4 regions of the Kocuria sediminis genome follow, and region 1 is predicted to be linked to each of the others. Evidence: riboswitches for the same ligand, from Rfam matches in the RefSeq annotation. Region 1 holds a riboswitch; each other region holds the start of a gene.
The links. A riboswitch is a leader RNA that binds a small molecule or an ion and turns the genes downstream of it on or off. The one in region 1 is predicted to bind cyclic di-AMP.
Positions count from the first base shown of each region.

Region 2: it holds a riboswitch for cyclic di-AMP, as region 1 does, so the genes downstream of both, GMA12_RS05420 (C40 family peptidase) here and GMA12_RS17250 (C40 family peptidase) in region 1, are expected to answer to the same signal.
Region 3: it holds a riboswitch for cyclic di-AMP, as region 1 does, so the genes downstream of both, GMA12_RS09805 (NlpC/P60 family protein) here and GMA12_RS17250 (C40 family peptidase) in region 1, are expected to answer to the same signal.
Region 4: it holds a riboswitch for cyclic di-AMP, as region 1 does, so the genes downstream of both, GMA12_RS16350 (C40 family peptidase) here and GMA12_RS17250 (C40 family peptidase) in region 1, are expected to answer to the same signal.

Region 1 covers NZ_WOGU01000022.1:17,561-22,985, reverse strand. The annotation lists gene GMA12_RS17260 (response regulator) at 1-656, opposite strand, end outside; gene GMA12_RS17255 (C40 family peptidase) at 1,835-2,761, opposite strand; gene GMA12_RS17250 (C40 family peptidase) at 3,036-3,689, opposite strand; cyclic di-AMP (ydaO/yuaA leader) riboswitch at 3,696-3,887, opposite strand; gene GMA12_RS17245 (four-helix bundle copper-binding protein) at 4,487-4,897, shown strand; gene GMA12_RS17240 (DUF305 domain-containing protein) at 5,312-5,425, shown strand, end outside.
Region 2 covers NZ_WOGU01000003.1:245,231-250,655, forward strand. The annotation lists partial or broken gene GMA12_RS18425 (DUF4031 domain-containing protein) at 1-74, shown strand, start outside; partial or broken gene GMA12_RS18430 (NUDIX hydrolase) at 150-581, shown strand; gene GMA12_RS05410 (hypothetical protein) at 499-765, opposite strand; gene GMA12_RS05415 (C40 family peptidase) at 978-1,925, opposite strand; gene GMA12_RS05420 (C40 family peptidase) at 2,225-2,890, opposite strand; cyclic di-AMP (ydaO/yuaA leader) riboswitch at 2,896-3,085, opposite strand; gene GMA12_RS05425 (metal-dependent transcriptional regulator) at 3,436-4,125, opposite strand; gene serC (phosphoserine transaminase) at 4,348-5,425, shown strand, end outside.
Region 3 covers NZ_WOGU01000007.1:91,705-97,129, forward strand. The annotation lists gene GMA12_RS09790 (matrixin family metalloprotease) at 1-691, shown strand, start outside; gene GMA12_RS09795 (TIGR03084 family metal-binding protein) at 1,134-1,919, shown strand; gene GMA12_RS09800 (alpha/beta fold hydrolase) at 2,195-3,130, shown strand; cyclic di-AMP (ydaO/yuaA leader) riboswitch at 3,608-3,793, shown strand; gene GMA12_RS09805 (NlpC/P60 family protein) at 3,799-4,299, shown strand; gene GMA12_RS09810 (pyridoxal phosphate-dependent aminotransferase) at 4,517-5,425, shown strand, end outside.
Region 4 covers NZ_WOGU01000017.1:42,397-47,821, reverse strand. The annotation lists partial or broken gene GMA12_RS19085 (CopD family protein) at 1-40, opposite strand, end outside; gene GMA12_RS16375 (hypothetical protein) at 140-688, opposite strand; gene GMA12_RS16370 (methyltransferase family protein) at 828-1,469, opposite strand; gene GMA12_RS16365 (ArsR/SmtB family transcription factor) at 1,646-1,978, shown strand; gene GMA12_RS16360 (cation efflux transmembrane domain-containing protein) at 1,975-2,694, shown strand; gene GMA12_RS16355 (hypothetical protein) at 2,749-3,054, opposite strand; cyclic di-AMP (ydaO/yuaA leader) riboswitch at 3,248-3,438, shown strand; gene GMA12_RS16350 (C40 family peptidase) at 3,444-4,070, shown strand; gene GMA12_RS16345 (ArsR/SmtB family transcription factor) at 4,511-4,879, shown strand; gene GMA12_RS16340 (cation diffusion facilitator family transporter) at 4,876-5,425, shown strand, end outside.

The sequences.
Region 1 (5,425 bases):
TCGTCGCCGAGCTTCTTGCGGATCCGACCGATGTGCACATCCACCAGGTGCTCGTCCCCGGTCCAGTGCGTGTCCCAAACCATCTCCACCAGCTGCCGACGGGAGAGCACCAGCTGCGGGCGGGCAGCCAGACACAGGAGCAGGTCGAACTCGATCCGCGTCAACGCCACCGGTTCCCCGGCCAGATGCACCTGACGGGAGTCCTCGTCCACCACCAGCTCCCCGATCACCAGGGCTTGCTGAGCTGACCGGGAGCCAGCAGCGGATGCGGCGCCTCCCGTGCGGGCCCGACGCAACATGGCTTGGACCCGGGCCACGAGCTCACGCGGGCTGAACGGCTTGGTCACGTAGTCGTCAGCGCCCACGGACAGACCCACGATCTTGTCCACCTCGTCATCGCGGGCCGTGAGCATCAGCACGTAACAGTCCGAGAAGACCCGCACCTGGCGGCACACCTCGATGCCATCGATCCCCGGCAACCCCAGATCCAGCACCAGCACGTCCGGGGTGAAATCGCGCACCGCTGCTACGGCTTCGGTGCCGTCGTGACGCACGGCGACCTCCAACCCGGCCTTGCGCAGATACTCCGCCACGAGCTGCGCCAGGTCGGTCTCGTCATCGACCACCAGGATCCGGCCGGTCGGGGGCGTGGGCATGGGGGCTCCTTGATCAGTGGGTGGGGCCGTGCGTGCGGCTCCGGGCGTGAGGTGGTCCGGCCGGTGCAGTATGGCCGACGTGCCGGTGACGAGACGTCTCGCCCGGCCCTGGTGCCGGTGACGTCATGGATCCGGCGCCTCGGGCTTCTCAGCCCGCGGGCCGGAAGCACCCCGGCCTCGTTCACGCGGACACAGCGGGAGACCAGGAGTAGGGGCAGGGTGATGCCGGGAGGTCGTGGTGGGCTGGCCGGGAAGGAGTGCCCTGAGATCCAGCGAACGCTGCGCGTGGGCAGACACCCATAGATCCACTAGCTCTGCTCCGGCCACCCACGGCAGTACATCGGTCGCCAGAGCGGACAGCGCCGCGACATGGGACGTAGCGCTGGTACCTGCCTCCACGTGCATGGTGAGACAAACGCCTCCTGGGCCGTCGCGTCCGACACCGTCGTGGACCGCGAGGGCCGGCACCAGGGACGGGGCCACGGAACCTTCCACATGGACGGAGGTTCTCAGTGCCGCTGCCACCGTCCAGGTGCACATATCGCTCCTTCCGCCACACATCGGTCAGGACGAGGGCATCCGGCCGTGGTCCCACCGGCCAGAGCCGGGCAGGAGCAAAAGCCTGGCCATGGAACGGCGCCACAGCCTGCCCCGCGGCCATCGACCGCAAATCTGCGTTGGTGGGCGCGGTGGACCTGTCCTGAAGCCCAGTCTGCGGCAGAGCCGGAAGGATATGAGTTATTCATGCACGCTGCCCGGGAAAACGGCGTCCAACGGCGGGGCGGCATCTCGCAACGTCGCCACGCCAACGGTTCCCGGTGCATCCCGCCCCGGATCCCGGCCCGCCCCCCCTTCAACGAGGGGCCGACTTCTCCAGGGTCATCTTCTCCAGGGTCATCGGAGCTGAGGGCGTTGGCCGCTGGAGGGTGGTCAGGGACTGTGCCGGGTCTTGTCATCCGAAGAACACCGCAGCCTTCCCAGCTCTACATCGAATGGGGTCATCGTCGACATCAAGGCGGTTGAGCGCAGACAACTCCAGTGGGATGCACCCGGGATGCCGGCACGACAACGGCCGGCTGCCTTGATACCTAAAAGTGCCCCCAGGCGTGGATCCCGGGGGCGCGGAACCTGTCTGGCCGGCCAGGAACCGCGCACCCGGAATCGGTGTTTGCGTGCGGTCAGCGCACGCGGATGTAGACCGGGCCGGTGCCCACGTTGACGCTGTCGACGACGGTGCTGCCACCGTTCCAGCCGCCGTGGACGGCCTTGCCGCCGCCGATGTAGACGCCGATGTGGGCTGTGCCCATGCCGCCATCGGCGTAGTAGACGAGATCGCCGGGCTGGGCCTGGCCGGCGGAGACCCGGGTGCCGAGCGTGAAGTAATCAGCCGGCCACCCGCGGAAGTTGATCCCGGCCGCCCGCAGGGCGTTGCTCACCGCTGCGGTGCAGTCTTGACCGGTGCCTAGTTGTCCCATGGCAGCGGAGGCGATGGTCGCGCTCTTGCCGGAGGGCGAGCTCAGCGAGGTGACCGTGCGCTCAGCGGACGGAGCGGCCGGCGTAGCTGGCTTTGGGGCAGAAGCGACGGCGGTCCTCGGGCCAGCCTGCGCGGCTGGTTCCCGGGCGGGAACCGCCACCGGGGCAGGCTCGGTGACAGGCTCCGGGACCGTCTGGACGACTGGTTCTTGAATAGCTGCTTCTTGGACAACTGGCTTCGCGGCGAGTGTGTTGGCCGGTGCGTTGGCCGAAACGGGCGTGGCGGCCGGCGCCGGAACGGCCCCACCGGGTGCCACAACGGCCGGAACATCGAGCTTCTGCTCGGTCTTCTTATGCTCGGCCTTCTTCTGCTCGGTCTTCTGGTCGGTCTGCTTCTCGGCTGTGGTCACGTGGGCGACCGGCTCCAGGGACGGGGTGGGCGCTGCGGTGGGGGTGGCGGCAGCGACGGCCGACAGCGGAGCCTCAGCGGAGGCATCCGGGGCCGGGGTGGCCTGCACCGAGACGGTGGTGGCCAGGGCCAGGCCGGAGAAGGCGGCGACGGCGGCCACGGTGCGGGCCTTGCCGGTGAGGAGGGAGGTGATGCCGTTGGGGGAGGTCAGGTCACGAGTCATGAGGAGTTGTGCAGGCTTTCTGGCGGGCCGGGCGGATCTGCCGGAACGGTGCGGTGACAGCACGGAGCACCCCGCTCGGGGGCGCAAGATGTCGCGGGGTCCGGCAGAGCGGGCCCCGGATCAGGAGCACCGCGCACGGCGGAGAAGTGGAGGAACGGTGGGGTGTCTGCAGGGGAGGAAAAACTCACTCGCGAGGCAGGAATTCCCTGGATCAGCAGCTGCAACGACCGGGGCCCTCCGCAGCGACTCAGGCCGTTGCGGAGGGCGCACCGGGTCAGCGGTAGGTGTAGTACCCGTCCACCGGCATGGCGTTGACGGAGTGGACGAAGGTGCCCTGGGCGGGGTTCAGGGCGGAGATCATTTTGCCCCCGCCGATGTAGATGCCGATGTGGGCCCCGCCGTTCTGGGAGACGAGGTCTCCGGGCTGCGGGTTGGTCGTGGGGGTGGCCGCGGCGATCTGCTGGAAGCTGGTGCGGGGGATCTCGATGCCGTTCTGGGCGTAGGCCCACTTCGTGAATCCGGAGCAGTCCCAGGCGCCGAAGGCGGTCCCGCCCCAGACGTAGCCGGTGCCGGCGCCCTGCATCGCGGTGCCCACAATCCCGGACGCGCCGGTGATCTCGGTGATATCCGTCGACTGGGTGGACACCGTCGCGGTCGAAGCGCTCTGCTCAGGAGCCGCCGAGGCCTGGGGGGAGACGGCCTGGGGGGCAACGACGGCCCGGGGGGCTGTCGAAGAGTAGGCCGCCAGAGCGGACGCGGGGGCCGAGTAGGCAGTGGCGGTGTCCGTCGGGACCTCGGCGTAGGCCTGAGCCGGGGCGATGGAGCCGATCACTGCCGCACCTGCGGCAGCCGCGACCGTGGTGGTACGCACCAGGGGCGAGGTGGTCTCGGCGCGGTGGCGGGCAGTACGGCGCTTAAAAATGGTCATGGGGTGTGTTCCTCCCTTTGCCTACGAGGTGAGCTGTCGGATGCGGGTGGGAGACACCCGGCCGCCCCGGACGCATGCGTTCCGGGTGACTTAACCCCTAGGTCCCGGACCCCAGGACCGAAAATGGTTCCCCCGCTTCTGCCAAGCGATTTCTCTTCAGGAACCCCGAGCACCGGCAGAATTCGGCGATGTGCACGAGGGCGCCGACCGGATCAATCAGCGGCACGCAGTGGACAGTAGCCCACTCATAACGAAAGTGTCACGTTTAGATCACGGCCCGGATTCTTTCTTCGGCCGGGTCTGAAAGCTTTGGCTGCCGACTCTGAAAAGGCCCGGCCCAGAAGCCGTGGGTTCGTCGCTCCTGTGGCTCCGCATCACGACTGGCGTCGCATCCAATGCCGTGTGACTAGGGGAAATGGCGTCAGTGCACGGCCCTGCATGGACACCACCCCCCAGGGCGAGGGGGTTTTGGGTCGTGGGCGGCCTTCAGTATCACGAGGGGTGGCACGGAGAAGACTTTGAGGATTCCTTGAGCTTTCCTTCAGATTGAGAAGTTTCGGGGATGCCGTTCTGGGCCGCGCAGCGCGATTTCTTCATGAAAACTCCATAATTGCCCGGATCCCCGGCGGAGAAGGCCGCCCGAGGGAGTAGCGCTGTGCGCCACTGTGGCCTGGATCTTCATCAAATCTTCAAGAATTTGGGGCGCGCCACACGGAAAAGGCAGTTTACTGTCGATGGTATGGCGGGCTGGTTCCGGCTGGTTCGTCTCCTCGAGGAAGCCGACGAAGGAGCAAGCCATGACCCATCACGTGAGTGCGATGCTGGAGGCCTACCCGAAGGACCTCGGCGGGGTGGACAAGGGGAAGCTGGCCGCCTGTATCCAGGCCTGTTTCCAGTGCGCCCAGACCTGTACCGCCTGCGCGGATGCCTGCCTGTCCGAGGACATGGTCGCCGAGCTGACCAAGTGCATCCGCACCAACCTCGACTGCGCGGACCTGTGCGAGGCCACCGGACGTGTGCTCTCGCGGCACACCGGCTACGACGCGAACATCACCTTGGATGCGATCAAGGCCTGCCAGATGGCCTGCAAGGCGTGTGCAGATGAGTGCGAGCAGCACGCGTCCATGCACGAGCACTGCCGGATTTGTGCCGAGGCCTGCCGGCGGTGCGAGGCCGCCTGCGCCGAACTGGTCGCCTCCCTGGGCTGAGTCTCGCCTCCCACAGACCCATCACCCGGGCGGCGGGGGCGGTGAGGACACCCGTGGCCACCGGGATCGGCGTCACGGGCCGGATCTCCTCTGCGGAGGGGGCCACCGCCATGACGCACCCGCCGCCTGGGTGATGGCCCCCTACCGGGGGTTCCGTGGAGAGCGGCTTCCGCGGGAACTTGGCCTTTTCTGCAGGCTCAGACGCTGACCGGCGGATACCCGTGACGGGTCTCCGTCGGTGAAAGAGGATCCTGATGGGCTGATCGGGCCCGCCCGGAGGCGGGTTTCCTCTTCCCCCGCTCCCTGTTCAGTACAGCTCTACCCGCGCGGCTTGGGCGCACGTCGGGCACGGGCGGATTGCCGAGGCCGGCACATCGGGGTCGAGCTTCTTCATCGTGGAAAAGAGACATCATCATGCGTTCCACCCAGTTCCTTGGCCGCCGCACTACGGCCGCCGCCTCCACCGTTGTTCTTGCGACCGCCCTGCTGGGCGGGGCCACCGCTCCGGCCCTGGCCCACGGGCCGGGG
Region 2 (5,425 bases), on a different contig from region 1:
AGCCGCTCTACCGCACGCCGGCCGCGCAGCGGCGCTGGGGCGCCCGCGCCGCCCGGAACCTGGAGGGCGAGATCGAGCAGCTGCGCACCGCCGCGGGCCGGGGCTCCCCCGCCGACGTGGAGGTCCTCACGATCACGGCGGTGTGCCTGCGCGACGACGACGGCGCACTGCTGACGGTGCGCAAGCGCGGCACGGACCGGTTCATGCTGGTGGGCGGCAAGCTCGACCCGGGCGAGACCCCCGCCGAGGCGGCCGTGCGGGAGACGGCCGAGGAGGTCGGGCTGGCGCTGCGCCCCGAGCAGCTCCGCCTGCTGGGAGAGTTCGAGGCCCCCGCCGCGAACGAGGCCGCCACGTGGGTGCGCTGCACGGTGTTCACCGCGCCCCTCACCGGGCGCCCGGAGCCCCGGGCGGAGATCGAGGAGCTGCGCTGGCAGCCGCTGGACGACGTCTCGTTCGCCGCGCTGCCGGCCGATCTGGCGCCGCTGCTCCGGGAGCACGTCATTCCCGCGCTGCTGGGCTCCCCTGCGCATCGTCCAGCTCCGCCGCGGCGCGGTGCCGCCGGTGGAGCAGGATCCCGGTGAGCAGGCCCAGCACGATGCCGATGCCGCCGAAGACGGACAGCCACATGGCGGCGTGGCCGACGAACGCGGCCACCACGAAGCCGACCACGATCCCGGGCACGGCTCCGCCGATCATGCCGTAGGCCATGTAGGCGTACTCACGGTCCAGGCTCGTGCGGGCGTTGCGGCTGAAGTCGGTGGCCATGGGTCCAGTCTATCGGCGCGGGGAGACTGCGGCCGGGCCCGGCCGGGGCCTCCGGGCGGGCGTCCGGCGGCGCCCCCGGGAGGCGGGCGGCCGGCGGCGTGCCGCGGGAACGGTGGGCGGGCGGCCGGTGGCCGCCCGGACGAACAGCGGGTGCGCGGATCCTGTCTGGCCGACCGGGAACCGCGCACCCGAAGCGATGCTCTCGCGTGCGGTCAGCGCACGCGGACGTAGACCGGGCCGGAGCCCACGTTGACGCTGTCGATGACCGTGGTGCCACCGTTCCAGCCGCCGTGCACGGCCTTGCCGCCGCCGATGTAGACGCCGATGTGGGCCGCGCCCATGCCGCCGTCGGCGTAGTAGACGAGGTCGCCGGGCTTGGCCTGGCCGGCGGAGACCTGCGTGCCGAGGCTCAGGTAGGAGGCCGGCCAGCCGTGGTGGTTGATGCCGGCGGCGCGCAGGGCGTTGGTGACCAGGGCGGTGCAGTCCTGGCCGACGCCGATCTGGCCCAGGGCGGCCGAGGAGATGGTGGCGCCCTTGCCGGAGGCGGAGCTCTGCGGGGTGACCGTGCGCTCGGCCGCCGGGGCCGCCTGCACGGCAGGCTTCGGTGCCGGAGCCGGCTTCGGGGCCGGCTTCGGGGCGGCCTGCACGGCGGGGGCGGCCTGCACGGCGGGGGCGGCCGGCGCGGCCGACTGCGGGGCCGGGGCAGGCTTCGGGGCGGCCACCGGCTTCGGCGCCGGCGCCGCCTGCGCCACGACAGGAGCCGCCTGGATCGCGGGGGCGGCCGGCTGCGGGGCCGGGGTGACGACCGGCTGCGCGGTCGGCGTCCCCGCCTGCTGCTGGACGGTCGCACGGGTCTCCGGCTCCGCCGTCTTCTGCTCCGCCTTCTTCGCGGCCTTCTGCTCCGCCTTCTGCTCGGACGCCTTCTGGGCCTTCGTCATGTGGGCGGCCGGCTCGAGGGAGACGGTGGGGGCGGCGGAGGGGGTCGCAGCGGCCACGGCGGACAGCGGGGCGTCGGCGGCGGCCTCCTGGGCCGGTGCCTCCTGGGCGGAGACGGTGGTGGCCAGCGCCAGGCCGGAGAAGGCGGCGACGGCGGCCACGGTGCGGGCCTTGCCCGAGAGGAGGGAGCCGATGCCGGTCGAGGAGTTCAGGTCACGAGTCATGGGGGGATTCAGCAGGCTTTCTGGAGGGCCGGGCGAACCTGCCGGGAGACTGCGGTGACAGCACGGATCACCCCGCGCGGGGGCGCGCGGGGTGATGCGATCTCCGGCAGCGCGGCGTTCCGGATGCGGAAGGCCGCGCACGGCGGGGGAATGGAGGAGGGATGTCCGGGGGGACGGGGCGCACAGCACCCGAGGAGACGGGGGTGCGGGGCGGACCCGGGAGTGCGGGTCGCGGTGGTCCGGGGAGGACCGGGTGTCCCCCGCGGCGACCCTGAGGCTGCCGCGGGGGACGAGCCGGATCAGCCGATCCGGTAGTAGCCGTCGAGCTGCATCGCGTTGACGGAGTGGATCTGCGTGCCCTGCGACGGGTTCAGCGCGGAGATCATCTTGCCGCCGCCGATGTAGATGCCCACGTGACCGCCGCCGTTCTGGGAGACGAGGTCGCCGGGCTGCGGGGTGGACACCGGGGTGCCGGCGGCGAACTGGGCCCAGGTGGTGCGGGGCAGGTCGATGCCGTTCTGGGCGAAGACCCACTGGGTGAAGCCGGAGCAGTCCCAGGCGCCGAAGGCGGTGCCGCCGTAGACGTAGCCGGAGCCGATGCCCTGCTGGGCGGTGCCCACGATGCCGCCGGCGGCCGCGGGGATCTCGCTCGTGGCGTTGGACTGCGGGGTCACGCTGGCGGTGGAGGCGGCCGGCTGCGCGGCGGGGGCGGGGGCCTGGTAGGCCGGGGCCGCGGGCTGCGCGGCGACGGGGGCCTCGTAGGTGTAGGAAGCCAGCGAGGCGGCGGCCGGGGCCGGGGCCGAGTAGGCGGCGCCGGAGGACGCGGGGATCTCGGCGTAGGCCTGGGCCGGGGCGATGGAGCCGACGATCGCGGCGCCGGCTGCGGCGGCGATCGTGGTGTTGCGCACGGCGTGAGAGGTGGTCTCGGCGCGGTGGCGGGCAGTGTTCTGCTTGAAAATAGCCATGGGTGTGTTCCTCCCTTTGCCTACGAGGTGAGCTGTCGGATTCGGGTGGGAGACACCCGGCCGCGGAGCGCGTGCGCTCCGGCGACTTAACCCCAAGGCCCCGGATCATCGGGACCGGAAATGGTTCCCCCGCTTCTGCCAAGCAGTTTCTGTGCATGGGCCCCGGGCACCGGCAGAATTCGGCGATGTGCACGAGGGCGCCGATCCGACCAGTGATCGGCACGCGTTGAACAATACATGACCGGTTACGGAAGTGTCACGTTTTGATCACGAACGATCACGGAATTGCATCGCACAGGGAATGGAAACCCGCGGATTGTGTCGCCCTCCGCTATCAGTGCGATGCGCCGGCGCACGGTGGAGCGAGGGTCAGGGCACCCCGGACACGGCCGCTCACCAGGGCGTTCACCGCGGACGGGGCGTCATCCGGCCGGACTGGCCGAAAGTGCCTTGTGAACGTCCCCACAAGGGTGGTCGGGTCTCGGGCCGGACCCCGCGACGTGCCCTGCGACGGGTCCCGCGCAGGGGGACGGCCGGGTGCGCGCTCAGGCGGCGAGGACCCGGATGGCCCCGGCCGTGCGCAGGTCGATCTCCGCGGACCGGCCGGTCTCGGCCACCTCGATCCGCACCCGCTGGCCCTCCACGCGGGCCCGGACCACGGCCCCGGTGAGCACGCCCACGTCGCTCAGCACGCCCAGCAGCGCGGCGTCGGCCTGCACGACCTCCGGCAGCAGCGCCACGGTGTGCGTCCCCTCCGGATCCGCGCGGGCGGCCTCGAGCAGGGAGGGGTGCCCCGCCGCCGTCGGGCTGTCCCCGACGCCCAGTGCGGCCAGACCCGGGATCGGCGTGCCGTACGGGGAGTAGCGGGGGCTGTGCAGCAAGTCCACCAGGCGCCGCTCGACCTGCTCGCTCATCACGTGCTCCCAGCGGCACGCCTCGTCGTGGACCTGAGCCAGGTCCAGTCCGATGACGTCGGCCAGCAGCCGCTCCGCCAGACGGTGCTTGCGCATCACCTGCACCGCTCGTTCGCGGCCCAGCTCGGTGAGCACCAGGGAGCGGTCGGATCCCACCGTCAGCAGTCCGTCGCGCTCCATCCGGGACACCGTCTGCGAGACGGTCGGCCCGGAGTGGTCGAGGCGCTCGACGATGCGCGCCCGCATGGGCGTGATGCCCTCCTCCTCGAGCTCGAGCACGGTCCGCAGGTACATCTCCGTCGTGTCGATCAGATCGCTCATGCCTCAGTCATCCTTCGTCCGGCCGTCCGTCCCCGGGGATCCCGCCCGGTCCGGTCTTCCCGCACGAGCTTAGTCCGCGTGCCCCCGGCGCGGAGGGGACCGCGCCCCGGCGGCGGGGGGCGGTCCCGGGTGGGGCAGAATGGGCCGGGGCCCCGCCGCGCACGCCCCTGCGCGGCCGCCGCGCCCGCCGCCCGCCGCACGTCCGTCATGAGGGAGCACCCGTTGTCCGCACACGTCACCATCCCCCAGCACCTGCTGCCCGCCGACGGCCGGTTCGGCGCCGGGCCCTCCAAGGTCCGCCCGGAGCAGGTCGACGCCGTCGCCCGGGCCGGGGCGGGGATGCTCGGGACCTCCCACCGGCAGGCACCGGTCCGGCAGCTCGTGGGCTCGGTGCGCGAGGGCCTGGCGCAGTTCCTCGGTCTCCCCGAGGGGCACGAGGTCCTGCTCGGGCTCGGCGGGGCCACCGCCTTCTGGGACGCCGCCGTCTTCGGGCTGGTCGAGCGGAAGGCCCAGCACCTGGTGTTCGGCGAGTTCGGCGCCAAGTTCGCCCAGGCCACCGGCGCCGCGCCGTTCCTGGAGGCCTCCTCGGTGCTGGAGTCCCTGCCCGGCACCCGGCCGGAGCCGCGGGCCGAGGACGGCGTGGACGTCTACGCGTGGCCCCAGAACGAGACCTCCACCGGGGTGGCCGCCCCCGTGGTGCGGCCCGCCGGCATCGCGGACGAGGCGCTGGTGCTGGTCGACGCCACCTCGGCCGCGGGCGGAATGGCCGCGGACCTCTCCGCGGCGGACGTCTACTACTTCTCCCCGCAGAAGAACCTCGGCTCCGACGGCGGGCTGTGGCTGGGGGCCTTCTCCCCCGCCGCGATCGAGCGGATCGAGCGGATCGGCGCCTCGGGCCGCTGGGTCCCCGACTTCCTGAAGCTGACCGCGGCCCTGGAGAACTCGCGCAAGGACCAGACCTACAACACCCCCGCGCTGGCCACGCTCGTGATGCTCGACGAGCAGCTGCGCTGGCTCAACGACCGGGGCGGCATGGCCTGGGCGGCGGCCCGCACGAAGGAGTCCTCCGACCTGGTCTACGCCTGGGCCGAGGCCTCCCCCTTCGCCGCCCCCTTCGTGCCCCGCCCGCAGGACCGCTCCACGGTGATCACCACGGTGGACTTCGACTCGACCGTGGACGCCGCCGCCGTGGCCGCCGTGCTGCGCGCCCACGGCGTGGTGGACGTGGAGCCCTACCGCAAGCTGGGGCGCAACCAGCTGCGGATCGCCACGTTCGTGTCGATCGAGCCCGACGACGTGG
Region 3 (5,425 bases), on a different contig from region 1:
GGCGGGGGCCGCCAACGCCTACGGCCCTCCTCCCGGGGTGGAATCCGCCGACCGTCCTCTCGGGACGCCCCCGTCGGTGCCGGACACCGGCGGATACAGCCTGCTGGCCACCCAGACCCCCGGTGATCAGGTCGTCGCCTACGACCCGTGCCGGCCCATCCACTACGTCGTGCGTCCCGATGGGGCGCCTGCCGGCGGGCAACAACTCCTGGAGCAAGCGGTGGCTGAGGTCTCCGCGGCCACCGGACTGCAGTTCGTTTCCGACGGGGCCACCACCGAAGCACCCCGCCAGGACCGACAGCCCTACCAACCCGACCGCTACGGTGAGCGCTGGGTGCCGGTGCTCATCACCTGGTCCACCCCCACCGAGTACCCGCAGCTGGCCGGCGAGGTCGCTGGGTTGGGCGGCAGCACTTCCATGCAGGTGAACAACAGCGCGTACGCCTATGTCACCGGCCTCATCGCCCTCGACACCCCGGACCTGCAGCAGACGCTGCAACACCCGGGAGGAGCCGACATCGTCCGCGCCGTGATCATGCACGAACTCGCCCACGTTCTCGGCCTGGGCCACGTCGAGGACCCCACCCAGCTCATGTACGGACAGAGCACCGAGCGCAACACCACACTCAGCGCCGGAGACCGGGCCGGGCTGGCCAGGCTCGGCGCCGGCCAATGCGTCCCACAGCTCTAGCTGCACATAAGCCCCGCTGATGCACGGATCTTGGCGTAAGCCGGAAGGGACCGCCCAAGCCAGCACCTCCGCAGGCGGACTTGAGACGAACGGCATCGCCGGATCAAAGAGGATGGCACCTTCCATATCTTCGACACCTGGAAGAACATCACATTTCCGGCGAGGAGAACCTGCACCCCGCCGAAGATGAAAGCGTGCACTCCCAGCACCCCGGCGTCGTTGTGGCCTCCGTCATTGGGGTTCTCCACAAGCGTGGGGCCAGACCGGCAGGGCGTATCTAACTGCGGCTGGAGCTTCCTTCATGTCCGCCGAGCCGATGCACACGGGGTCGCACAAGCCTGGCCGTCCATAAGGGGCCCACCGACGTAAAGTTCCCCACAGACCCGCCGAGTAACGCGACCGGCACGATCCTCAAGAAAGAGCTCCGCACCGTGATGAGCCCATGACCCGCACGAACCTCGCGACCTTGCTCGCCGACCTGCGCCAGGAGGGTGACCTGCTCGAAGAACGGCTGCGGCCGCTGTCCGCGGAGGACTGGGACCTTCCCACGCCGGCGGAGGGGTGGACGATTCGCCACCAGGTCGCCCACCTCACCTGGACGGAGCGGACCGTGCTGACCGCCCTCGAGGAGCCCGAGGTCTTCGCCCGGTTGCGGGAGCGGTTCGCGGCGGAGGCCGACGTCGTCGACCGCGGCGCCCAGGAGGGTGCGGCACGTCCGCCGGCCGAGATCCTGGCGTCCTGGCAGGACAGCCGGCGCCGCGTGCTTGAGCGGCTCGCCGCCGTGCCGGAGGGCGAGCGCATTCCGTGGATCGGCCCGCCCATGGGGGCGCCCATGATGGCCAGCGCACGGATCATGGAGACCTTCGCCCACGGCCAGGACGTCCGCGACGCCCTCGGGGTTCCCCCGGTCGCCTCGCACCGGCTGCGGCACGTCGCGCACCTGGGCGTGGCCACCCGCGACTACGCCTTCCGCCAGCGCCGGCTGGACCCGCCGGCCGAGCCGTTTCGCGTCGAGCTCACCTACGAGGACGAGACCTGGACCTGGGGACCGGCCGAGGCGGCGCAGCGCGTCCACGGCGCGGCCCTGGACTTCGCCCTGCTCGCGACCCGGCGGCGGCACCGCCAGGACGGGAGCCTCGTCGCGGAGGGCCCCGACGCCGACGCCTGGCTGGACATCGTCCAGGCCTTCGCCGGCCGATCGGGCCCGGGGCGGGCGCCGCTGGCGTAGGCCGCATGGAAAGGAAGCGCCGGACCGGGTAGCGGCGAGGTCCCGCGGAGCACCGGATCACGACGACGCTGCGGGTGACACAGCCAGCGGTCGTGACGAGCTCGGCCGAGCGGTGGAGCAGGACACCCACGCCGAGCGGACCGCACTGCCGTCGCACCCGGCGCCGACCCGTCACATGCCGCCGCCGCCCTGGTCCCGGGCACTGCCGAGTCCTAGCGTGAGGGCCACCAGTCGCCACAGCGGCACAACGGCGGCCACCAAAGAGCGGGGACGGCATGAGCACACTTTCGGAGGACCAGGGCAACCGCAGCGTCACCGCGCCGGACGGGCGCCGCCTGGAGTTCCGGCTCACCGGCCCGCCCGGCGGCCTGCCGGTCGTCTTCCACCACGGCGCGCCCAGCGCCGCGGTCCCGTTCGGGCCGCTCGAGCGCGCGGCCGCGGACCGCGGGCTCCAGGTGCTCACCGTCTCGCGTCCCGGCTACGGCGCCTCGGACCCGCTCCCGGAGCAGACGGCCCCCGGCACGGTGGCCGGCGCCGTGGCCGACACCCGGTGCGTCCTGGACGAGCTGGGTGCGGAGGAATTCCTCGCCCTGGGCTGGTCCAGCGGCGGCCCGCGCGCCCTGGCCTGCGGCGCGCTGCTGCCCGGCCGCTGCCGCGCGGTCGCCTCCCTGGCCGGCTACGCCCCGCCGCGCGCCGAGGGACTGGACCCGGTCGCCGGGATGGACGAGGACAGCGCGGCCGAGTTCACCGCCGCCCGGCAGGGACGCCGGGCGCTCGAGGCCTACCTCGCGGAACAGGTGCAGGCCATGACCGCGGCCGCCTCGGCGCCGGATGGCGACGTCGTCGAGCTGCTGCGCGCCATGCTCCCGCCGGTGGACCGGGCGGTGATGACCGGGGACTTCGCCGACTACGTCATGGGCGCGGCCGAGCACTCCCTGCGCCAGGGCATCGTGGGCTGGCGCGACGACGACCTCGCGGTGGACCGCGCGTGGGGCTTCGCCGTGGAGGAGATCGCCGTGCCGACACGGATCTGGCACGGCCGGGAGGACCGCGCCGTCCCGGTGACCCACGGGGAGTGGCTCGCCGCGCACGTGCCGGGCGCCCGGGCGCACCTGCTGGAGCGCGAGGGGCACCTCTCCCTCGTGGCCCGACTCGATCGGGTCCTGGACGACCTGCTCGACGCCGCCGAGGTCGACGAGGACGGGCGATAGGGCCGGCACGCCGGAAGCGTCCGCGAAAAACCGCCCCCCTCCCCCGGGCGGTCATTACTAACGCAATATTTTCTTTTAGCGAATTCCCGTGTGAACCCTGGGGCCCACTAAAAGGTCGTCCTTTCCGCCCCCACCAAGGTGCCGCTCACGCTGGCTGCCTAATGCTCCGCGAAGCATTCCCCGCGGTTTCTCGCGCCATAACGCGCGTGTCACCCCGGACACCCCGCCCCAGGGCAGGGGCGGACTCTCCGGCGGACACGAATGGAACAGAGCCCCAGGTCAAGCCCACTTTTGTCCTGAGATGCGCCTCCTGGAGGATCCCCGTCGGCACCCCTCACCACGCAACTTCGCGCGAGCGCGAAGGCCCACAACCGAATCGCAACAGATTCCGAGACGCGCCCGTGATCAAAACGAGACTTTCTCGTTACTTTTCGATTAGTTTTCTCTCCGTGCCGATTCCCCCACTGATCGGCACCCCCGTGCACATCGCCGAATTCTGCCGGTGCCCGGGGCCCCCTGAACACATCGCTCGGCAGAAGCGGGGGAACCAGAAACGGCCCCTCCCCCGGGACCTAGGGGTTAAGTCGCCAGGGCCTCCACCCTGCGACCGGGTGTCTCCCACCCGCATCCGACAGCTCACCTCGCAGGCAAGAGGGAGGACATCACTCATGCCCATCTTCCACTCCCGCACGCCCCGCCACCGCGCCCAGCGCTCGTTCCCCCTGGGGCGCACGGCGACCCTGGCGGTCGCCGCCGGCGCCATGGCGCTCGGCAGCGTGGCCCCGGCCCAGGCCGCCCCGGCCGCAGCCCCCCAGCAGCTCCTCAGCATCCAGTCCCAGTCCGGCAAGGCTGCGACCATCGCCGCCGCCGCCAGGAGCCAGCTCGGCGTGACGCAGGACTGCACCTCCCTGGTCACCAAGTCCCTGCGCGCGGCCGGGATCAACCACCACGGGTGGCCGGTCTCCTACCTGAACCTCGGCACCCGGGTCTCCGCCGCCCAGGCCCAGCCCGGTGACCTGGTCTACTACGCCAACGGCGGCATGGGCTTCGCCCACATCGCCGTGTACATCGGCGGCGGCAAGGCCGTCCACGGCGGCTGGAACGGCAACCAGACGGTCATCCAGACCGTTAACGTCGGCTCGGGTCCCGTCTACATCCGCGTGCGCTGACCCCAGGCCCGTGAGGGGGAAGTGCGGTTCCCGGCCGTCCCGGCGGGAACCGCACTTCCGCGCTCCACGGGCACAACCTCTGGATGCGGGACACCCCGCGACTGGACCGACGGGGACATCCCTCCGGGACTACTCTTCCCAGACTGATATATGAGTCGTATGCTCAGTGCGGATCCAGCAGTGGATCGATCGCCGACTCGACGAGGAGTGGAACAGCATGCGGCAACTCGCACACCGGCTCGACCGGCTGGGGACCGAAACGGCCTTCAGCGTCGCCCAGGCCGCGGCCGCCTGGAAGGCACAGGGGAACCGCGTGTACCCCTTCCACCTCGGCGACATCAACATCCCGACGGCCCCGCACATCGTCGAGGCCATGAACCGGGCTATCGCCGACGGCTACACGGGCTACTGCCCCGGCCCCGGCATTCCGCAGCTGCGGGAGGCCCTCGCCGAGGACATCGGCTCGCGTCGCGGCATCGGCCTCACCCCCGACAACATCGTCGTGATGCCCGGCGGCAAGCCCGTCATCACGAAGTTCCTGCAGGCGGTCATGAACCCCGGCCAGGAGGTGCTCTACCCGAACCCCGGCTTCCCGATCTACGAGTCGCAGATCGAGTACCTCGGGGGCACGTCCGTGCCGTACCGCTATCTCCCCACGGAGAGCGGCTTCGCGATCGACCTCGACCAGGTGCGCGCCTCGATCACCCCGCACACGGTCGCCATCATCTACAACGACCTGCAGAACCCCATCTCGGCCGAGTCGACGGCGGCCGAGCGCGAGGCCGTCGCGCAGCTTGCCCAGGAGCACAACCTCTGGGTGCTCTCCGACGAGGCCTACTTCGAGACGCGCTACGAGGGGGTCTCGAACTCGATCGCGTCACTGCCCGGCATGGCCGAGCGCACCGTCATCCTCTACACGTTCAGCAAGAAGTTCGCCATGACCGGCTCACGCCTCGGCTGCGCCGTCGCACCGCCCGAGATCGCCAAGGTGCTCAGCACGCTCAACACCAACGACGAGTCGTGCACCACCCACTACGTGCAGTGGGCCGGCATCGAAGCCCTCCGCGGCCCCCAGGAACCCGTGCAGCAGATGCTCGACGTCCTGCGCGAGCGCCGGGACGCCGCC
Region 4 (5,425 bases), on a different contig from region 1:
TGTGCCTCTGCCCGGTGTGCTCGGGCGTTGTCGTACTCATCAGCTGCTCTCTTCCACCCGCCTGTGGGCGACGGGACAAGTTGCCTCCATTCTCCCTGGCTGATGCCCCGGTCAAACCCCCAATGACCGGAGACGGTGGTCAGCGCCTGCTGGTGCTGCCGCTGTGATGCTCAGCTCCCAGCGACAAGCGGGCGTTGCCGGGCCCCTCAAGAACCAGCTCAACGGCCTGATCCGGCAACTCATAAACCAGCTCCGCCTGCAGGATCTCGCCCTGCTGCAGGGACACCGGGCCCGTGGACGCCCACGCCAGCTGTGACTGGCGCCCGCCCAACCGTTCCACCGCATAATCCTCGGCATTGAACTCGAGGCCCCCCGGTTCCATCACGGTGATCTCCAGCAGGACCTGCACACGGTGACTGCCCTCGGCCACTGGTCCGATGAGTTCGGGAGGCACCTCACCCGGTTGCGGACCAACCTGCGCATAGGGCAGCACACCATTGATGCGCGCCAGTCCACCAGGCACAGAGCCGGAGGCTCCCAGCATGGTGCTCGGTGCCTCCTCGGCGGCCACCCCACGGGCGAGCACCGCAAAGAGAACCAACAGACAGGCCGCCGGCATCATCCAGCGCCACCGGCTGCGAGGACGCTGTGCGACGGACGGGCCCTTGATTGTCACGGAGGTGGTCATGACACCACAGTGAGGAGCCAACCCTGGAGAAACGTTGCCACGACATCCGCCAGTACACGACGCCAACCGGGACCTCGTCTTCCTGCGCGCCTTGGATCCCGTGTCCTCGACGCCCCACCGGTAGGCCGGGGGCCCTATTTCAGGAGTTCCTCTCGCTTTGGGGAATGCGCTGCAGCCGGCCGAGGCCGGGCAGGAACCGGCCGACACCAGCGGCGTAGGAGCCGTAGTCCTGGGGATGGGTGGCCAGCAGGTAGGGCTCTTCGACGAGACGGACCTGAAGTTCGACGGCCAGCAGCAGGCACAGCCACGCTGCTGCACTCACCACGGTGGGCACCAGGAGGGTCAGTCCCAGCAAGGTGGTGAGCATCGCGGTGAAGACGGGGTTGCGGATCACCGCGAAAACTTCGGTGGTCACCAGTTCGGTGCGTTCGGCGGCGTCCACCCCGATCCGCCAGGAAGCGCCCATGCCGGCCTGGGAGACCAGCACACCGACGAACCCCCCGACGGTGATGACCAGACCGGCCCACGCGATGACCTCCGGCAACCGGGGTGCGGTCACGGAGCCGGTGAGCGCCAGCGAGGGGCCGGCCGCACCGAGGACCAAGGCCACGGCGAACAGAACCCCGCCCCACCACTCCGCCGTCCCCGGTGCCCCGCTGATGCCCCGGAAACCAGTGGAGCCGGTGCGGGCCCGGTGGATCCAGGACCGCACCCCGAACGCGGCCACCAGACCGGTCAGGTACAGGCCCAGCGCGAGGGCCGGGGCCAAGTCAGTCATCATCGTCGTCCTCCTCGATTGGACGGGCCCGTCCAGGCCTTCCAGCTTTCAAGAGCGGTGCCGGCCAGGGCGGCACAAGTGAACTCAACAACGGCCTGGGGCCCAACCGTGCCGGTGAGCCGGTAACGCCCCGTGGAGCCATGACACTGACAGTACATAGGTTCGTGTACCTTTGGGGCATGAGCACGGTGACCCTCACACATGCCTCGGCCCTGTCCCGGCTGGGTAATGCCCTCTCGGATGCGACGCGCACCCAGGTCCTGCTGGCCCTGCGCGAAGGACCGGCCCGGCCCTCGGAGCTGGCTCAATCCCTTGGTGTCTCCAAGCAGGTGATGTCCAATCAGCTGGCCTGCCTGCGTGGCTGCGGGCTGGTGGCCTCTACCCCGGAAGGGCGTAGCACCTGGTACTCCCTGGCCGATCCCCGCCTGGGCGAGGCCCTGGGGGACCTGCTGGAGCTGGTCATCACCGTGGACCCGACCTGCTGCTCCCCGGAAGGATGCACCTGCGCATGACCTCTCTGACCCTGGGTCCTAAGCCCGTCACCGATGCCCGCCGAGCGGTGCTGCACCGGCGGGTGCGCTGGATCGTGGCCGGCACCATCACCTACAACGTGCTCGAGGCGATCATCGCGATCACCGCCGGGCGCATTGCGTCCTCCTCGGCACTGATCGGGTTCGGCCTGGACTCCATCGTCGAGGTCCTCTCGGCGGCCGCGGTGGCCTGGCAGTTCGCCGCCCCCGACCCGCACCGCCGGGAGAAGATGGCCATGCGGGTGATCGCCCTCTCCTTCTTCGGGCTGGCCACCTTCGTCACCATCGACGCGATCCGCACCCTGGCCGGGGCCGCCGAACCCGAGCACTCCCCGGTGGGGATCGTGCTGGCGGCCGTGAGCCTGGTGATCATGCCGTTCCTGTCCTGGTTCGAACGCCGCACCGGCCGGGAACTGGGCTCGGCTTCGGCGGTGGCCGACTCGAAGCAGACCTTGCTGTGCACCTACCTCTCGGCCGTGCTCCTGGTGGGCCTGGTGCTCAACAGCACCCTGGGCTGGTCCTGGGCCGATCCGCTGGCTGCCCTGGTGATCGCCGCCGTGGCCGTGAAGGAAGGGCTGGAAGCTTGGCGCGGGGATGCCTGCTGCGCCCCGATCTCGGTCCTCACTGCCGAAGACAGCACACGTGACAGCGACGGCTGTGGCGGATGCGGGGCCACCTGCACCTGCTGCGCCCACTGAAATTCAGCCCGCACGCACCGGCACCGCGTGACAGGCGCCGGTGCGTGCGGCTTCTCAGATGCCCGGGTAGGCGGGAATCGCGGCGGACAGCGCGCAATCCTCCGATGAGCAGAAGCGGGCCCTACGCGCCGGTAGCCCGATTGGGGCTTCGGTGGGCATTTCTCCGGCCACCATGCTGATCATCGCCCCACCGGTCACCACCAGGACCGACAGAGCCAGGGCGTCCGCGGCCTGGTGCAGGGTGAAGTAACCCAGGGTGGGCCCGAGCAGGATCAGGACGGCGAAGCCTAGAGCCAGCAGGCCCCGGCGGCGCCGGGTGATGTGTGCCCGGCGAACCCGTGGCGATGCTAGGAGCACCACTGAGTACGCGCCTCCTCAGGCCCTCCCATAATTTCCAGGAAATTCACAGAAGAAATTCGATAAAACTCTAGGGATTTATCAAATCTTGATCTTCTTCTTCATGATCTCTATACATTCTCGAATCCGACTGTGATTGTTTCGTGATCATCTTGTACTCTTCGGTGCGTGCCGACCGCTGATCCTGTCGGCGCCCTCGTGCACATCGCCGAATTCTGCCGGTGCCCGGGGCCCATGCACAGAAACTGCTTGGCAGAAGCGGGGGAACCATTTCCGGTCCCGATGATCCGGGGCCTTGGGGTTAAGCCGTTCAGAGCGCACGCGCTCCGCGGCCGGGTGTCTCCCACCCGAATCCGACAGCTCACCTCGTAGGCAAAGGGAGGAACACACCCATGGCTATTTTCAAGCAGAACACTGCCCGCCACCGCGCCGAGACCACCTCTCACGCCGTGCGCAACACCACGATCGCCGCCGCCGCCGGCGCCGCGATCGTCGGCTCCATCGCCCCGGCCCAGGCCTACGCCGAGATCCCCGCCGCCAGTGGAACTTCCTATGCGGCTCCGGCCTCCGCGATGGCCGACCTGGCCTCCTACACCTATCAGGCCCCCGCTGCGCAGGCCCCGACCGTTCAGGCTGCCTCGTCCGTGAGCCCGCAGTCCACCACCACGACCGCGATTACCCCGGCCGCCGGCGGGATCGTCGGCACCGCCCAGCAGGGCGTGGGGGGCGGCTACGTCTGGGGTGGAACCTCGTTCGGCGCCTGGGACTGCTCCGGCTTCACCCAGTGGGTTTACGCCCAGAACGGCATCGACCTGCCCCGCACGAGCTTCCAGCAGATCGCCGCCGCCACGCCGACCACCACTCCGCAGCCTGGTGACCTGGTGTCCCAGAACGGCGGCAACCACATCGGCATCTACATCGGCGGCGGCAAGATGATCTCGGCGCTGAACCCGACCCAGGGGACCTTCGTTCACTCCGTCAACGCCATGGCCCTCGACGGGTACTACACCTACCGCTGAGTCTCGCCACAACGCCGGTGGCCACGCCTCCTGAAGCCATTCCCCCAGTGCGGGGTGCCTCGAAAGCACCAACACCTGAAAGCCTTTCAAGGTACCCCGCGCCAGTGGTCGGAGCCACGAACAGCAGCGTCACGGTCCTGCCGTGGCGTGAGTCGGTGGCCAACGGACGGGGCAGGAGGCGACCTTGCCGGCCGACCCATAGGGCACCCGCGGCCACGCCTGCACTCCCGCTGAACTGGATTGGCCCCCTCCTGCCACGCAGGGGCGACGCTGCGGCAGGACGACCCGCCGGGGGCGCGGTGCGCGATCGGGGAACGGGGATGCCGCAGTGGCGGACGGCATCCCCGTCCGCCCATACCGTAGGAACGCAAGCTGGACGTTGCCCGGGCCTCGTTCGACCCCCATCCCGTTTGATACAGATTCTGCTGTACGGTTATGGCATGAGGATCTTGTCCCCGGTCGAGGTGATGTCCCGGTTCGGCAAAGCACTGGCCGATCCCACTCGGGCCGCGGTGCTCTTGCAGCTGCAGCAGGGCCCGGCGGTGCCCTCGGAGCTGGCGGCTCGGATCGGGGTGAGTCGCCAGATCCTGTCCAATCATCTGGCCTGCTTGCGTGACTGCGGGTTGGTCGTGGGCGTGCCGATCGGGCGCAATGTGCGCTATGAGCTCTCGGACCCGAAGCTGGCTCATGCCCTAGAGGACCTGCTGGGCACCATCCTCACCGTCGAGGCGGTGTGCCGGTGCGGCACCCCTGAGTGCACCGCCGAGGACCTTGCTGATGACGCCACCGTCCAGGAGGTCCCGGCATGAGCGGGGAACACCACCACGCCCATGCCGCCACCGGGCGGCGGGGCAAGCTGGCGGTGGTCTTCCTCATCACCGCCACGATCATGGTCGCCGAGATCATCGGTGCTATGATCTCGGGCAGTCTGGCGCTGCTGGCCGATGCCGGGCACATGTTCACCGACTCGGCCGGATTGCTGATCGCTTTCATCGCCGCGACCCTGGCGCTGAAGCCGGCCACGGACAAGCGCACCTGGGGCTACAAGCGCGCCGAAATCGTGGCCGCAGCCGCACAAGCATCCGTACTGCTGGCCGTGGGCGGGTTCGTGGCCGTCGAAGGGGTGCGCCGGCTGCTGGAGCCCCCGGAAGTCGAGTCCTCGGCCATGCTCTGGTTCGGGGTGATCGGGTTGGCCGGCAACATCATCGGGTTGGTCATCCTGGCCTCGGGGCGGGGAGAGAACCTGAACATGAAGGCCGCCTTCCTGGAGGTCGCCAATGACGCGCTGGGCTCGGTGGCGGTGATCGTCTCCGCGATCGTCATCGCCACCACCGGGTGGACCCAGGCGGATGCGC